DNA from 3 places in the Thalassolituus hydrocarboniclasticus genome. Region 1 is predicted to be linked to each of the others. Evidence: predicted binding sites of a transcription regulator. Region 1 holds the regulator's gene; each other region holds the start of a gene.

Region 1 (5,771 bases):
TTTGATGCTGTTCAGTTTGTGCGAAAACACGCGGTAGCGCCGGCGCAGAAACTGCAGAAATGTGCGCACCCTGGGGATCGTCGATACCAGCATAGACAGACCAAGGATGATCAGGATAATGCCAAGGGGAATCGGCATTGGCGTAATAATAATGCCCAGCAGCAACAGCAGAACACCGGTCACCATTTTAACGCTGCGTCTGATCATGCTGTGCCATCACCCGGTTTTTTATGCCGGAATTAACCGGTTCGTCAGGCAGCTGTCTCTGTGCTGCCGCAGCGCCGTTATTGCAGCCTGCCACGACTCTGTTGCGGATATATGAAATTTTTATACGGGCCAAGGTATGAGTGAACAGGAAAAAAAGCCGCTGCCGAAACGCAGCCATCTGATAACCCCTGAGGGGGAGCAGGCCTTACGCCGGGAATACGATTACCTGTGGCGCACTGAGCGTCCGAAAGTGACGCAGGAGGTCTCTGATGCTGCCAAGCTCGGTGACCGCTCTGAAAATGCCGAATACATCTACGGTAAACGCCGATTACGCCAGATCGACAGTCGCGTCCGTTTCCTGCTGAAGCGTCTGGAGATTCTGACGGTGGTTGACCGGCTGCCGGCCGATCCGCAGAAAGTTTTTTTCGGTGCCTGGCTGGAGCTTGAAGACGATGACGGTGAAATCCATCGCTACCGTCTGGTGGGCGAGGATGAAATTGACCTCAAGCGCGGCTATATCAGCGTTGATGCGCCGCTGGCACGAGGCTTACTGGGTAAGCGGGTCGATGATGAAGTGACCGTGCGCCTGCCGAAAGGAGAGGAAACCTTTTACATCCTTAGCGTGTGTTATCAGCGTCCTGCATGGGATGCCGGCGGCAGTAATCAGGCGGTATTTTCGGCCTGACAGGCAAATGACCACAACAAGCGCTGGCGCAGACCTCTGCTAGGCTTAATGGCAGGAGGATCATTATGAGATCAGCACGCATGATGACGGCTTTGCTGTCGGTTTGTCTGACGTATACAGCTCTGGCCGCCGACGCAGAGATCAATAACCAGCCAGACGCCGAAGGTGAAACCTGGCCCTTTGCCGGCGTTTATAAAATGCCGGTCTGGATTGATCAGGTGCAGCGGGTCTGCCCATGGAAATCGGAAGCCGGTGAGGGTTATATCCGCGTTGTCCGTACTAATTTCAAAGGCCCGCACGGTATTTATCTGCAATGGATCCGCAAAGGCATTGCCGGCAGTGAAACCCAGGCCATTTCAACGGTACGGGTAAAAGAGCTGGAAGAGCAGTATCAGGTCCGTCTGCAAATGCCGCAGCCGGAACTCAGCAGTGCGGCCTGTCACCTGACAGCGCTGGCGGAGTCCATCATTACCGACCGGCGTTATAAGATGGAGTTTATTGTGAAAGGGCCGGGGGATTATCAGCTGCTGGTCACCAGCATGTTGCAAGGCGGTTTATGACCGCCTTTTCTTTTGCCAGCCAAAAAGAGCAGTCAGATCAGTCGATCTGAACCACATCCAGACGGGTAAACAGATGACCTTTGTCCTGCTTATCCTGCAGGGTGACAAAATCAAACAACTGCGTATCACCCAATTGTGACGGCGCCACATTACAGATAGCGGCAAAGATATTCTCACTGCGTCCCGGCTGTTCTCTGTCCCACTGCTCCAGCATCATCTTGATGTTCTGACGCTGCAGGTTTTCCTGTGAGCCACAGAGGTTGCACGGAATGATCGGGAAGCCCCGTGCCTGGGAAAATTTCTCGATGTCTTTTTCTTTGCAATAAGCCAGCGGGCGGATCAGCACGTGTTTCTTATCATCGCTCAGCAGTTTCGGTGGCATAGCCTTGAGTTTGCCGCCATGGAACATATTGAGGAACAGGGTTTCGATAATGTCGTCGCGGTGATGACCAAGGGCAATTTTGTTCGCACCGATGCTTTCGGCAAAGCCGTACAGGGTGCCGCGACGCAGGCGTGAGCACAGACTGCAGGTGGTTTTACCTTCCGGAATGATCTCTTTCACCACGCTGTAGGTATCTTTCTCAACGATGTGATACTCAATGCCCAGTTTGCTCAGGTATTCCGGCAACACATGTTCAGGAAATCCGGGCTGCTTCTGATCCATATTCACCGCCACGATATCAAAGTGAATCGGTGCGCTTTTCTGCAGGCTTAACAGAATGTCGAGCATGGTGTACGAATCTTTACCGCCGGACAGGCAAACCATGACCTTATCGCCGTCTTCGATCATGCGGTAGTCTTCGATGGCCTTGCCGACATTACGGCGCAGGCGCTTCTGCAGTTTGTTGAACTCGAGTTGCTCTTTGCGCTCGGCAGCGGATTCGATCATAAAAACACCCTGAATAATTGCGCCCGCTTTATAGCAGAATGCACCGGGTGAAGGAACCGCCTGCACAGGTCAGGCAGTTAAAAAGGAGAGGTATTCAGGCGTTTTCAGGACCGTGAGCCTGCTCAGGCTGCACGGTCGAGCAGGGCGGTGGCGGCGCCGAAACTGGCGCAGAACTCTTCAATGCTGACGCCGCTGCGCGGATGGTAAAAACGCTTCCATAAACGTGCGAGCTGCTCTGGGGTGGCATCCGCAGGAAGAACAAAATCCTCATTGCGGGCGTAGATAAACCAGGCAATAGCGGTGGCATAAGACAGATTAGTGGTCAGCTCAGCGTGAGGATGACTGAGAAAATCATGCTGGCTGGCCAGGCCGCGCACGGTGCTGGCCAGTTCCGGCTGTTGCGCCAGATAAGCGTCCCATACATGTCGGTGGGTCAGACTGTGAATGCGGTAAATGCCCAGCGCCCGTTGACCGGCGGCTTTGAGGTGCGAGCCAAGAGCCGATTCCTGAGCCGCAGTTGCCAGCAGCAGGGCAGAAGCCATCGGATTGGTTACGCCGATGCGTTGCAGGGTTGGCTGGATGACCCAGCGGGTCAGTTCGTTTGCGCAGATGCCCATAGTCACCTCCATATACGTCATATCGGCTGAATGACGTTGTTTCTGCAATCTTAGATCAGATTATTTTATCTGCTGCGGTTTTATACCAATTGCCAATAGAGCGTTTGGAAACCGGCGCCAGAAAAACCACAACGGTTCAGCCTTTATTCTGGTGAAAGCATTTCCCGTACCAGAGGGCGTCGGGTCAGCAGGCGGGCATAAAAAAACCGGCCAGAGGCCGGTTTTTTAGCTTTTTTGCTGTGCCTGCTCCGGCACTTACTCTTGCGGGTGAGCAGCACACTCTTTTTCGGTATTCAGGCCCGCCAGTTCATACAGCATATCGGCGTCCTGCAGGATCACTTCTTTGCCCTGGGTTTCGATCAGCCCGTTTTTCTGGAAGCGGGTAAACACGCGGCTGATGGTTTCAACCGCCAGGCCCAGATAGTTACTGATATCGACCCGCGACATCGGCAGACGGAAATGACTGGCCGAGAAACCACGACGTGAATAGCGCTGGGAAATATCAATCAGGAAGGAAGCTACGCGCTCTTCGGCGTTCTTCTTGCTGAGCAGCAGCATCATGTTCTGATCATGACGGATTTCGGTGCCCATCGTGCGCATCAGCTGCTTACGCAGATCCGGCAGATCATCGGCCAGACTGTCGAGTTGCTGCAGCGGAATTTCACAGACGGTGGTGGTTTCCAGTGCTTTGGCGGTTAACGGGTAGTTGCCGTTATCGTAGCCGGCCAGGCCGACCAGCTCAGAGGCCAGGTGGAAACCGGTAATCTGTTCTTCGCCATTACTGGCCAGAGTGTAGGTTTTCAGCGCGCCGGTACGCACGGCAAATACAGACTGGAAAGGCTCGCCCTGCTGGAATAACAGCTGGCCTTTCTGAATCGGACGGCCGCGACGGATGATATCGTCGAGGCGCTCCATATCGGAATCGTTCAGAGACAATGGCAGACAAAGCGCATTCAGTGAGCAGGTCTGACAGTGTGGTTGAGTGCCCCGCAGTGGAGCAGGCGCAGCATGTGTCGTTTTCATGACTGATTCCTGAGTGAAACTCCATATACGGAGTATGTAACAAGTGCAGCAGTTGCGGCTATGTTCGGCATTAGCGTGCGATCTGTCAAGAAAGCAACCAGACCGATAGTGCAGTCCACAGTCCGAAGACGATCAGCAGTGTACCGGCAAGCTGACGCACGTGCTGGTTGCTTAATAAAGGGGTCAGTACGCTGGCCGCCAGTGTGCTGGCAAACAACGCCGGCAGGGTACCCAGACCAAAGGCGAACATCGCGGCGGCCCCCAGTAACGGCTGGCCATTGGCTGCCACCCAGCTTAACGTGCTGTAAATCAGGCCGCAGGGCAACCACCCCCAGAGCATGCCCAGCCAGAAACGGTCGAGCGCACGCGGGGATTGCATAAAGCGGCGGGTCAGAGGTTGCAGGTATTTCCAGATGCCCTGTCCCAGCTGTTCAATACGGGTCAGCAGCAGTGACCAGCGGGCGATATACAGACCCATCAGAATCAGCATCAGCGCGGCCAGGCTGCGCAGCGCCAGCATCAGCCACTGATGCTGGCTCTGTAACCACAGGCCCGCGCTGGCAACAAGCAGACCGGCAATGCTGTAACTCAGAATCCGGCCGCCGTTAAACAGCAGGGTGACACGGACACGCTGCGTCCCGGCCTGGCTACCCATAGCGGCGGCGATACCGCCGCACATCACCAGGCAGTGGCTGGAGCCAAACAGGCCCAGCAGGAAGGCGGTCAGCAGCGACAGCGGTTCAATCATGGCTTGTCAGACGGAGTCTGATCGCTGTCGTCATGGTGGCGACTGAGCGGCTCATCGTCATCAAACAGAATACGGTGGGCGGGGGATTCCATATCTTCAAACTGGCCGCTCTTCACCGCCCAGAAAAAGATCAGCACGGCAATGCCGATCAGCAGCAGCGACAGTGGCACCAGCACGTAAATGATATCCATCGATCACACCTCAGAAGATTGGGGAGCTGGCAGGCGGTTCAGGCGCAGGGCATTGGTGACGACCAGCAGCGAACTGAAAGACATACCAATGGCCGCGGCCCAGGGCGGAACAAAGCCTGCGGCTGCCACCGGCAGAGCGATGAGATTGTACAGCAAAGACCAGCTGATGTTCTGCGCAATAATACGGCGGGTTTTCACCGCGCCGTCCAACGCCGTCAGCAGGGTTTCCAGGCGGCCATTGGTGAGCATGGCGTCGGCGTTGGTCTTGGCCAGATCGGTGGCTTCATTAACCGCCAGAGCAATATCAGCACCGGCCAGCACCGGCACATCGTTAATACCGTCACCCACCATCATGACCCGCTCACCGGCCTGCTGCCAGGCGCGCACTGCGGCCAGTTTCTGTTCCGGTGAGACGCCGGTCTGCAGATCTGTGATGCCGAGCGCATTGGCAACGGTCTGGCCTGATGCGCCGGGGTCGCCGGTCAGCAGGGAAACGGCAATGCCACGCTGCTGCAGACCGCTGATGATGGCCGCGGCGTTACGGCGCAGACTGTCGTTCAGGCGTACCCAGGCCAGCGGTTGCTGATCGCTGGCGAGCAACAGCCACTGACCGGCTGCAGCCGGGTCGGGAAGCGCTAAGTCTGCTGCGGGCCAGGCGTAGTCCGCGCGGCCAAAACGCAGGGTCAGACCGTTCCACTGGCCGCAGATTCCCTGACCGGCGGTTTGTTCGGTGTTCTCTACGGCAGCTGCTTTTATGGCACGGAAAGCGCGGGCAATAGGGTGGGTCGAGTGTTTCTCCAGACCGGCGATCAGCGCCAGCACCTGGGTTTCATCCAGATCAGCCAGGGTTT
Region 2 (5,771 bases), 1.4 Mb from region 1:
GGCACAGCAAACCAGTGCACAACTCGGCATCCGCAGTATTCCGACGCTGATTGTTTATCATCAGGGAAAGGAAATTGATCGTCTGGCAGGCGCGTTGCCGGCGCCACAACTACAGCAATGGCTGCAGGCAGCGCTGAGCAAGATTCACTGAACAGAATAAGCAGCCGTACCGGTGCGGTCAGCCGCCGGACGCTGTCCGGCAATATCGGCCAGCGCCTGCAGCACCGGCTGCAGCGGGCCTGTCACATCGGCACTGCTGCGGTATAACTGCTCCAGCTGACTGATGTGATTGCGCACCAGCTGCATCAGATGCCGCTCCTGATCCGGATCGAGATTGAGCAGCAACAGTTCTTCTGATAACTCCAGCTCCAGTTCCTGCACGGTTTCACGGGCACTGTTCAGTCCCTGATCCTGACGCTGCTGCAGGTGCTGTAAGGCGTATTCCACATCATCCAGAGCATCCAGCAGCGTCTGTTGCTGCTGCAGCTTGTGTTCGGTCGAAAGCGATTGCAAACGCGCATGAACACCGCTCATCAGTACACACAGGTGGTCTTTAATCCGGCCATAACGGGCTTTTTCCTGCCAGGGGACATTTTTGATCAGCACTGAGGCATTGCCAAAGTTCACGATCATGCGCTTTTCCAGCTCAATGATCCGTGCGCCCTCGCGGCAGCTCAGCAATAACTCCGACTCCAGTGGGCGCACCTGCTCAGCATGGGAGACAAAACAGAACTCAGGCCCCGTCCAGCAGGCTAAAACAGCATTCAGACCAAAGTTTTTCAGGCTGGCAATCAGCACAGAGGCCAGTTGTTCGCGGCTCTTACAGCCCATAACCTGTTCGATAAACCGGCTGATTTCTCCCTGCTCAGCGGAATGCGTCATCGCCTCAAATGCCGCCTGACGGGCCTCATCAGCCGACGACTGCAGAATTTCCCGCTGCTCTTTACTGAGCAGAGCGCGTTCAACCTTGGCGCGCATCTCGTCGATGTTGAAAGGCTTGCAGATAAAATCATCGGCGCCCGCCGCATAACCCTGCAGACGCTGCTCCAGATCACTCTGACCTGAGACAAACAGAATCGGCGTATGGCGTGTTGCTTCACGGGAACGCAGCATACGGCAAATTTCATAGCCATCACGCCCCGGCATCTGAATATCCAGCAAGATGCAGTCCGTCTCCGGACGCAGGTTATTCAGGAATCCCTCCGGGTCGGTAAATGCCTGTACATCATAGTTATCCAGAGCACGTTCAAGCAGCCTGATCATACTGATTTCATCATCAAGCAGCGCCACGTTGTTACAACTCATATCCCTCTCCCTGAGGCCGTCAGATATTTGATCTGTATCAACTATAGCAAAGCCCCTGTAAACAACAGGGATTGGCCTGATCTGTATCAAGAGGCTTTCTGTCAGAGCAGGCAATCTGAAAGCATCTTCAAAGGAGGCCCGATAATGACAATTGAACACCACGACCTGCACCGAGAGTTCCCGGATATGAGCGATCAGATCCGCACACTGAAAATGAAAGACCGCCATTTCGCCCGCCTGTTTGACGAGTATCATGAAGTGGACCGGGAAGTACGCAAAATTGAAGAAGCTGTTGAGGCAGCCTCAGATGAGCGTCTGGAGGGCCTGAAAATGCGCCGCCTGCATCTGAAGGATGACCTCTATGCGATGCTGAAAAGCGCCTGAGCATTTCTGCCAGACACAAAAAAGCCCGGATTTCCGGGCTTTTTTGTGGATAACGCGTCACTTATCAGAAGTTTTTGCGCACACCAATAACGAAATTCAGATCAGAATCGTCTTTATCGTTATTGTCGCCATAAGGGGTTTCATCGCTGATAAAGTCGGCGGCGACAAACAGATCAATCTTATGGAATTCGGGGAAATCACGGGCCAGTTCAACCCGGGCAGTCAGCGCTTTATCGTCAGCGTCATCCACCATCCACATACCAACGGCTACGTCCAGATAGAGGCGCTGAGGCAGGTGTTTTTCGAAAGTGACTTCCGGATACCAGTACTGAGCCTTTACGCCACGGTGCATATTGACAGACAGACCTTTGGCCGGGCTGGTACCCAGTTTGAATTCGGTCTCTTCACGACCCACATCAAACAGCGTGTTGTAAGTGCGCACACCCATATCGAGGTTAAATCCATCGAACTGGTTGTTATAGCCAAAATACACGTCCATCTCGACTGGCAGACCTTCTGCACCGTCCGGCTTATCAACATTGGAGAACCAGGCACCCGCATAGGCATTACCGTTTTTCACATCCGCACCGCCCTGCAAAGCCGGGCCGTCATCGGTCATGGTCAGACCACGGAACAGGTAATTTGAGACAAAAGCGGCGTTATACGTCACGGTGGCAGCAGATGCCGCAGACGAGAGTGCCAAAAAAGCCGGAATAGCCAGCAGGGTCGAACGTTTCATAGGGTTCCCTCAATGGATTAAACAGGAACCCTATGTCTATCACAGAGCGGTTACATAATCACCGCCCAAGGTTTCACAATCCAATAACGTTCACAGAAAGAGCCGCTACAGAATCACGGCCCACACCATTTTACAGTCCGCCAACGTCTTCGCCCTGCGCCTGCAGATCCGCATGATAAGACGAGCGTACCAGCGGGCCGCTGGTCACACGCAGGAAACCCAGACTCTTGGCGATATCACCCAGCTCTTTAAACTCTTCCGGAGTTGCAAAGCGCTTAACCGGTGAGTGATTTTTACTCGGCTGCAGATATTGCCCCAGCGTGATGTGATCAATGTTATGCGCGCGCATATCTTTCATCACCTCAATGACTTCTTCGTTGGTTTCCCCCAGCCCCAGCATCAGGCCGGATTTAGTCACCACCTCAGGACGGCGGGCCTTATATTCTTTCAGCAGCGTCAGCGACCACTGGTAATCAGAACCCGGACGGCATTCTTTGTACAAACGCGGCACGGTTTCCAGATTGTGGTTAAACACATCCGGTGGCGTTTCGCTGAGAATATCGAGGGCAATTTCCATACGGCCACGGAAGTCCGGCACCAGGGTTTCGACCTGAATCGAAGGACTGTGCTCGCGGGTCAGACGGATGCAATCGGCAAAATGCTGGGCGCCGCCATCACGCAGATCGTCACGGTCAACCGAGGTTATCACTACGTATTTCAGGCCCATATCGGCAATGGCAGTAGCCAGATTGATCGGCTCATCCACATCCAGCGGATTCGGACGGCCATGACCCACATCGCAGAACGGACAGCGGCGGGTACAGATATCACCCATGATCATGAAAGTTGCCGTACCGCCACCAAAACACTCACCGATGTTCGGGCAGCTGGCCTCTTCACACACGGTGTGCAGCTTGTGCTTGCGCAGCTTCTGTTTGATTTCGTTGATCTTCGGCGAAGCCGGAATGCGCACACGAATCCAGTCGGGTTTACGCGGTAACTCTTCGGTAGGAATGACCTTAATCGGAATACGGGCGACTTTTTCTGCGCCGCGCAATTTCTCGCCTTGAACCACTTTCGCCTTATCTGTCATGTCACGCTCCGGGCGCTTCGCTGCCGGCATTCAGCTCAGCCAGCAACTGTTGTTGTAAGGAAGCAATCACCGCCTCAATGTTCAGCGGCAGATCAGTTTCATCACGCATCTGGGTCATCTGCATGCCGGCATAGCCGCAGGGATTGATACGCTGAAAGGGCTCCAGATCCATATCGATATTCAGAGCCAGACCATGAAAGGAGCGGCCATTTTTAATACGCAGCCCGAGTGAGGCAATCTTGCGCCCACCGACATACACACCGGGGGCATCTTCACGCGGAGCAGAATCAATCTGCCACTCGCTGAGTGTAGCCACGATGGCACGCTCAATCGCCGATACCAGTGCCCGCGGACCCCAGCCAAGGCGTTTGATATCCACCATCAGATAGACCACCAGCTGACCCGGCCCATGATAGGTAACCTGTCCGCCACGGTCACTCTGCACCACCGGGATATCGCCCGGCATAAGCACATGCTCGGCTTTACCGGCCTGTCCCTGAGTAAATACCCGCTCATGCTGCAGAAACCAGAGTTCGTCTGGCGTCTGCTCGTCGCGCGCGGCGGTAAAGGCCAGCATATCGTCATACACGCGGGTGTATTCCTGCAGACCCAGCTCACGGACAAGCACAGCCGTCATCAGATCACCATATGGATATAGTCATGGGCCAGCAGGTCTTTGTGCAAAGCCTGCAGCTGTTCGATCCCTGTGGCCGTGATGTACACGGTCAGGGCACGGAAACGGCCATTGGAACTGTTGCGGATCTGAATGCGCTCAACATCGCATTCAGGCGCATGAATACGCACAATCTCCAGCACGACCTCAACATAGTCATCCTTACCATGTCCGAGAATTTTTACCGGATAGTTAGCGCAGGGGAATTCAATTTTTGGAGCTTCAGGCTGACTCACGTTTATGGCCTCTCTGTACATCAGAGCCTTATATGGTTGTAACCCATACGGAATTCAAGCGCCATCGGACTTTGGCCGAAGACGCCACATTATTCAGCGGCCAGAAACACAAAAGCCAGCCTGAGCCAAAACCCAGACTGGCACGTATTGGCCGCGTTCAATCAGGCAAACAGGCGGGCGAAGAACAGTTTGATACTGCCCCACAGACGACCGAAGAAACCAGCTTCTTCGACATCCGACAGCGCAATTAACGGACGCTCAGCCTGTACTTCACCTTCCATACTGACAGTCAGGGTTCCGACTACCTGGCCTTTCACGATGGGGGCTTCAAGAAATTCATCAGTCAGGATATTCACTTCCAGCTCACCTTTCATGCCACGTGGCAGTGTCAGGTAAAGCTCTTTTTCCAGACCAATATCCGCGGTTTCGGTTTTACCCAGCCACACCGGATTGCTTTGCAATACTTCTTCTGCGTTATAGACCTTACGGGTTTCGTAATAGCGGAAACCGTAAGCCAGCAGTTTCTGGGTTTCACGGGCACGGGCTTCTTCGCTGCGGGTTCCCATAACAACGGCAATCAGACGGGTGTTATCACGCACGGCAGAAGCCGCAAGACAGAAACCGGCTTCATCGGTATGACCGGTTTTCAGGCCATCAACGGAAGGGTCACGCCACAGCAGCTTATTGCGGTTTGGCTGACGGATATTGTTGTATTCGTAATATTTTTCGGCGTACAGCTTGTAGTAATGCGGATGGTCTTTAACGATGTGCAGCGCCAGCTTGGCAATATCACCAGCGGTCGACAAATGTCCTTCCGCCGGCCAACCGGTGGCATTTTCAAAGTGGGTATTGGTCATACCAAAGCGTTCAGCGTACTGATTCATCCAGCCGGCAAAGGCTTCTTCTGAGCCGGCAAAATATTCAGCAACCGCAACAGATGCATCATTACCTGACTGTACGATAATGCCGCGCAGCAGATCGATCAGTGCGACTTCGGTACCTTCGCGCACAAACATTTTCGAGCCGCCTTTACGCCAGGCTTTAACGCTGATCGGTACCTGAGTCTGCTCTGTAACATTACCCAGCTCCAGTTCATGCACAGCGATGTAGCTGGTCATCATTTTGGTCAGACTGGCCGGAGGCAGACGCTCATCCGCGTTATGTTCAACCAGAATGCGGCCACTGTCGGCATCCATCAGCACATAGGCGCTGGCGTCCAGATCCGGTGCTTTAGGCACAATTACTTCCGCCTGCACAGTGGAAGCCGTGATGGCAGAAATCATTACAGAAACTATCAATAGCAAATAACGCATAACAAATATTTAACCGTTGGGTAAACAC
Region 3 (5,771 bases), 470 kb from region 1:
AGGCGATTGCGGCCTGAGGTTGTCAGAAGGCGGTTGCCCACCAAGGTAGCGCCAAAAGATTGATAGCGGTCTTAACGCAACAGGGCAGCACATTGTGCTGCCCTGTTGCGTTAAAGCAGATGAAAGGAAAACCGGCCGTTTTATTCGGCCTGAATGCCCACGATCAGCCATGGCGCGTTGTCTTTGCTCAGATCACGCTCCAGATGCCAGATATCAAAAATACCGTCTTCGGATTTTTCCAGCAGGTCGCGTACGCGGCCTTTAAACAGCAGGCTGATTTCGGCGGTGTCTCCGGCCTGACCGGCGGCGACGATTTCGGCGCTTAAATCCAGCACTTCGGTTTGTGGTGGCACCATCATACGGTTGCGCTGGTTGGCGAGGGCGGCATACAGGCCCGGGCTGACGTATTCAGCAATGGTATCGAGGTTGCCCTGATTCCAGGCTTCCTGTACTTCACGGTAGTGCTGTAAGGCACCGTCGATAAAGGCCTGCTGATCAAAACCGGCTGGCAGATCAATGCTGGCTTCGGCAGCAAAAGCGGCGCTGTTGCCAGAAGTGGCAGCAGCACCGTTGTCGGCGAGATTACCCATATCGAAGCTCTGACGTTGCTGAGCAGCATTGCCGGCAGCGGAATAAGCACTCTGTGGCGCATTGTGCTGAGCGGCGCGGCCACGCAACAGCTTGAACAGAACAAAACCAACCAGCGCCAGCAGCAGAATATCCATCATCTGAATGCCTTCAAAGGCGCCGCTGCCCAGCAGGTAGGCGAACAGGCCACCGGCCAGTAAACCACCCAGCAAGCCTTTACCCAGACCGCTGCCCGGACGGGCGCTGTTGGCTGGCTGCTGTTTCTGGGTCTGATCCGGAGTGGCTTTTTTCTGTTGGAAAGGCACAGCTTTGGATTTGCCAAAACCACCGGAGCCAAAGCGTGCGGCATCCGCGGTGCTGGCAAGTCCGAAGGTAAGCATCAGGGCGGTGAACAGGGTCCAGAAGGCTTTCATAGTATCCTCGTTGTATTTTTATGCGGCTCTTTCTGCATAGGTTTCTGCAGAAAAGCCATTTTCAGGCATGCATCATAGGGCAGTGAGAGGGGGTCGTCATGCACGGAATTGGCAGGAATCGTAAATGTGATGGACGTTGTATTTTGCGTGAATTTGACCTTTCAAAGTGTGTGGGAATTGATTCAGATCAATTTCAGATCAGGCCATTTAACTAGACTCGCCGGAGTATATTAATAAAAACAACAGCGAAAGGATGTTCCGGCTATGGAAATGTATGAGTGGACCGCTGACCTGAATCTGGGAATTGAAGTGATTGATGCCCAGCATCGCCAGATTGTGTATTACATCAATGATCTGACACGAGCGATCAGCTCTGAAAACGTGGATGAGGTTTTCGACGTTATGGAGCGCCTGCGTGACTACACCCTGGATCATTTTGTGTTTGAAGAGCAGTTAATGAATCAGGCGGGTTATGTTTTGCTGAGCGCGCACCAGATGGTGCATCGCCGCTTCGAAGATAAAATTGCGCGTATGCAGGAAGAGCTGACCAGCGGCCGCGATCCGTTTGGTATTGCCCGCCGGGTGCGTACGTCATTAATGGCGTGGCTTATTCAGCATATCCGCCACGAGGATGTCGATTATGTGCCGGTGGTAAAAAAAGTGCTGAAGCGTGAAGCAGGCTGGATTAATTCGGCATTAAAGCGGATTTTCGGCAACACTACCTCCAACGCCTGAGCGGCGAAATAAAAAACGGCTGAGTAAAACCTCAGCCGTTTTTTTATGCGCGTTTCGCTGAGAAACTCCTCTTTACCAGAACAACCAGGCAAACAGGGTCAGCACAATAATGCAGGCCAGATTCAGCCAGATACCCACGCGCATCATTTCACTTTGCTGCACATAACCGCTGCCGAATACGATGGCATTGGGTGGTGTGGCGACCGGCAGCATAAAGGCACAGGAGGCGGCGATGGCAATCAGCGCCGACAGAATAACCGGTGATACACCCAGGCTGTCGGCAATGGCCGCAAATACCGGTACTAACAGTGCGGCGCTGGCGGTGTTGCTGGCAAACTCGGTAAGAAACACCACAAAGGTCACAATACTCAGCAGTGCTACGAGAGTGCCGCCGGAGTGCAGAAAATCGCCAATACTGTGCGCCAGAAATTCACTGGTGCCGGTGGCTTTTAAAATGGCACTGAGGCACAGACCGCCACCGAACAATAACAGCACACTCCAGTCGGTGGTTTTTTCAATATCTTTCCAGCTCACCACGCCACTGGTGGCCAGTGCAATAATGGCGCTGATACCAATAATACTGTCAAAGGATGCAAATTTGCCGAGCCAGGCATTCAGCGGAGCACTGAAAATCCAGCACAATACGGTGATGACAAAAATGGCGAGGGTAATACGTTTATTGTTATCCCAGACCAGAGTACTTTTCTGCACGCTGAAGCGTTGTTTCAGATCGGGTTTTAGTACCCAGTACAGTACGCCGACAGCAACCGGAAGCAGAACCAGCGTCACCGGCAGCGCCAGTTTCATCCAATCGACAAATGTCATGCCATTCTGTGCTGCAGCAATGGCATTCGGCGGGCTGCCAACCAGAGTAGCGATACCGCCAATACTGGCGCAGTAGGCAACGCCGAGCAGGGTAAATACGTAGGTGCGGTGATGTTTTTCTCGGTCAAGCTGGCTGAGCATACCCAGCACCAACGGCAACATCATGGCCGCCGTAGCAGTGTTACTGACCCACATCGACAGGCCAGCCGATACGGCAAACATCATCAGCACCGCAATGGCCAGACGGCCACGGGCAATATTCAGTACTTTATTGGCGATGGCGCGGTCAAGCTCCTGAGCATGCAGTGCTGAAGCCAGAGCAAAGCCACCAAGAAACAAAAAGATAATAGGGTCGGCAAAGTTACTCAGTGCCTGAGGTGTTTTAAAGATGCCGAAACCGACGGCCAGAATGGGGACCAGTAATGCGGTTACCGATACATGAATGGCTTCGGTCAGCCACAGCACAGCAATAAACACCAGAATACTCAGCCCGGTAACCACCGCCGGAGCAAAGGGCAGGGTTTTGAGCAGCAGCACAAACAGCAGAATATCGGCCGTTAAAATCAGTGGTCCGCGCCAGCGCCGGAAAAAAGCGGAAGAGAGCATAGCCCTACCTTTATTAATGGCAATGGTTCAGCATACTGCGTGGCGCGGGCTGCCGCCAGTCGGGTTTATAATACTTAGCCCTAGGTATAACTACGGTAATAACCGCAGGTATAAGGCAGAATTGTTTTTGTCATCCAGCTGCTTTTTATGGCCGTATGAGGTATGGGCGGAGTTTTATTCCCAAGGCAAAAAATCAAAATACTGATCGGGGTAGGGTTCATCGGCAAGGGTAAAGTGCCACCACTCTTCCCGCACACCTGTAAAACCGTGGCGACGCATAACGCTCTGCAGTAAATCGCGGTTGGCGCGCTGATGGGGGCTGACGTCCGCCGACTCCGGCCAGGACTGCGGGCCAAAGAAATCAAAGATGGTACCCATATCCAGCTCCCGACCGTCGTTGTCGGTCAGGGTCAGGTCGGCGGTACTGCCGCGTGAGTGTGAGGAGTGGCTGAATAAGTAACCCTGCTCAAACAGTTGCGGCTTTTCCAGCGCCGGATAAAAACGCTCTTTGGTGCGCAAGTCTTCGGCACTGCTGGCCCAGCGTAAAAAATGGTCGACCGCGCGTTGCGGGCGATAAGCATCAAAGATTTTTAAGCGCAGGTTTTGCTGACGTAATTCGGCTGCCACATTGGCCAGAGCTTCTGCCGCCGGACGGCTGAGCAATGCACAGGCCTGCTGGTAACCATCCACCACCGCGCCAATAAAGTTATCGCAACCGGCGTATTTCAGGTCGATCAGAATGTCAGGAATATACTGGTCGAGACGGACAAAGGATGGCCGTAACTCATGTGCAGAAAGCGGTGGCTGGTGGCTTGCGGAAGGATCGCCATTCTGAGGCTGAGGCATCGTTGCGTGTCGCGGCAGTTGAAATAATAGCGGCAGTGTAACGCTTTTTCTGCCCGCTGGCTGTTCACTTATGTGTCAGCTGAATAACCAGGCTGTCCGGGTCTGATACGGTGATTAATGCAGGCGACGTAATACGCCGCCTGCCTGCGAACTATTGCTGCATATTTTTCTTATGCATGTTCTGCATATTCATCATTTGATCTTTACGCATATCCATCATTTCCTGCTGATGATGCATCTGGCCATTCTTCAGCTCCTCGGCGCTCAGCTTGCCATCGTTATTGCTATCAAACTGGCTGAACATAGGGCGTTTAGCGGCGCCTTTCATCGGCATACCGGCGGCAGAGTTATTTTGCATGCGTTTGTCATGGGCGGCATTGAATTCGGCTTCAGAAATACTGCCGTTTTTATCGGTGTCGTAATCGCTGAAGGCCATAGGCCCACGGGCAGGAACATCGGCGGCCTGAGCACCAGTGCTCAGTAAAAATGATGCGGAAAATAAGACGGACAAGACGGGCAGGGCAATATAGCGTGTTTTCATGGGAGCCTCCTTTAAGGGCTGCAAACACAGGTGATACCCGTTCACTGTAGCGCTATGGCGGAGGCATGGTCACGACTCAGATCAATAAATGATCAGCAGGACCTTACGCCGTGAAAACCAGTCGCTGGCTTTCACGGCGGCAGGCTTAGTCAGCAGCGGGTCTCAGGCTGCGCCTAAAGCAATACCGGTCAGCGCGATAACGGCACCAGCCACACGACGGCTGATATCAGCTGCTTTGCTGTGACCAAAGGCGGCCAGCGCATAACCGGCTGCATGCAGAACAGCGGTGGCCAGCAGGAAGCCCGCGCCATAGGTTGCCAGAGTGCTCATCGCCGGCATTTCCACACCGTGGGCAAAACCGTGGAAAAAGGCAAAACCACCGGCCAGCAATGCACCGGCCAGAGCGCCTTGTTTCAGGTTAAAGGCAATCAGACCACCGAACACCACCACAGAGGCGGCAATCATCAGTTCGGTAAACGGCAGCTGCAGGCTGCTGGCGCCGGCCAGAGCACCCACCGCCATCATGGCAACAAAGGCCAGTGGCGTCGCCCAGCGGGCGGTACCACTCTGGCGTGCGGCCCACAGACCCACTGCCAGCATCGCCAGCAGGTGATCAAGCCCGGTAAAAGGATGTGCCACACCGGCAGCAAAACCAGACACTTCATGACCGGTATGAGCAAAAGCAGCGGCTGGCATCAGCAGGGCTGCGGCAGAGATCAGAACTTTTTTCATAAGAGTCTCCTGGGGAGGAAATATTTAAAATTTAATTCAGGTTAACGCGCCGGACGTCAGACGTCAGACGTCCAGTGCAGCAGCTCAGATCAGACGACCGCCTTGGCGGGTGGGATCTCTTTTTGCTCCAGCATCCCCTCGGTCACAATAAACTGAATAATATCGTCCAGCCCCTGCGCCTTTTTCAGGTTAGAAAATACAAAGGGACGCTCACCGCGCATTTTTTTCGCATCGCGGTCCATCACATCCAGATCGGCACCCACCAGTGGCGCCAGGTCGGTTTTATTAATCACCAGTAAATCGGAGCGGGTAATGCCGGGGCCACCTTTACGCGGAATTTTGTCACCGGCGGATACGTCGATCACATAAATGGTCAGGTCGGATAATTCCGGGCTGAACGTCGCACTCAGGTTATCGCCGCCGCTTTCGACAAAGACCACATCCAGATCACCATGACGTTTCATTAATACGTCGATAGCCGCCAG

What was found. Region 1 encodes FNR, which switches genes on or off when oxygen is low (the NO sensors DNR and NnrR bind a similar motif). Its sites were predicted from a motif close to TTGATNTANATCAA; they were not measured.
Region 2: HUF19_RS03870 (HP1242/YdcH family protein) is a predicted target of FNR. The motif match lies at 1,333-1,346, and genes of this name have one in related genera.
Region 3: HUF19_RS12325 (bacteriohemerythrin) is a predicted target of FNR. The motif match lies at 1,179-1,192, and genes of this name have one in related genera.

What each region holds. Positions count from the first base shown of each region.
Region 1 is NZ_CP054475.1:2,278,782-2,284,552, reverse strand. It holds gene HUF19_RS10035 (PGPGW domain-containing protein) at 1-207, opposite strand, end outside; gene greB (transcription elongation factor GreB) at 344-892, shown strand; gene HUF19_RS10025 (hypothetical protein) at 958-1,452, shown strand; gene ttcA (tRNA 2-thiocytidine(32) synthetase TtcA) at 1,490-2,341, opposite strand; gene HUF19_RS10015 (hypothetical protein) at 2,464-2,958, opposite strand; gene fnr (fumarate/nitrate reduction transcriptional regulator Fnr) at 3,214-3,981, opposite strand; gene HUF19_RS10005 (sulfite exporter TauE/SafE family protein) at 4,067-4,729, opposite strand; gene ccoS (cbb3-type cytochrome oxidase assembly protein CcoS) at 4,726-4,920, opposite strand; gene HUF19_RS09995 (heavy metal translocating P-type ATPase) at 4,924-5,771, opposite strand, start outside.
Region 2 is NZ_CP054475.1:879,798-885,568, reverse strand. It holds gene trxC (thioredoxin TrxC) at 1-151, shown strand, start outside; gene HUF19_RS03875 (response regulator) at 145-1,305, opposite strand; gene HUF19_RS03870 (HP1242/YdcH family protein) at 1,450-1,689, shown strand; gene HUF19_RS03865 (TorF family putative porin) at 1,754-2,428, opposite strand; gene lipA (lipoyl synthase) at 2,559-3,521, opposite strand; gene lipB (lipoyl(octanoyl) transferase LipB) at 3,523-4,158, opposite strand; gene HUF19_RS03850 (YbeD family protein) at 4,158-4,430, opposite strand; gene HUF19_RS03845 (D-alanyl-D-alanine carboxypeptidase family protein) at 4,592-5,743, opposite strand.
Region 3 is NZ_CP054475.1:2,751,465-2,757,235, reverse strand. It holds gene HUF19_RS12335 (adenosine deaminase) at 1-17, shown strand, start outside; gene HUF19_RS12330 (Tim44 domain-containing protein) at 141-1,001, opposite strand; gene HUF19_RS12325 (bacteriohemerythrin) at 1,266-1,736, shown strand; gene HUF19_RS12320 (SLC13 family permease) at 1,809-3,167, opposite strand; gene HUF19_RS12315 (M15 family metallopeptidase) at 3,342-4,013, opposite strand; gene HUF19_RS12310 (EF-hand domain-containing protein) at 4,165-4,554, opposite strand; gene HUF19_RS12305 (HupE/UreJ family protein) at 4,717-5,286, opposite strand; gene ureG (urease accessory protein UreG) at 5,376-5,771, opposite strand, start outside.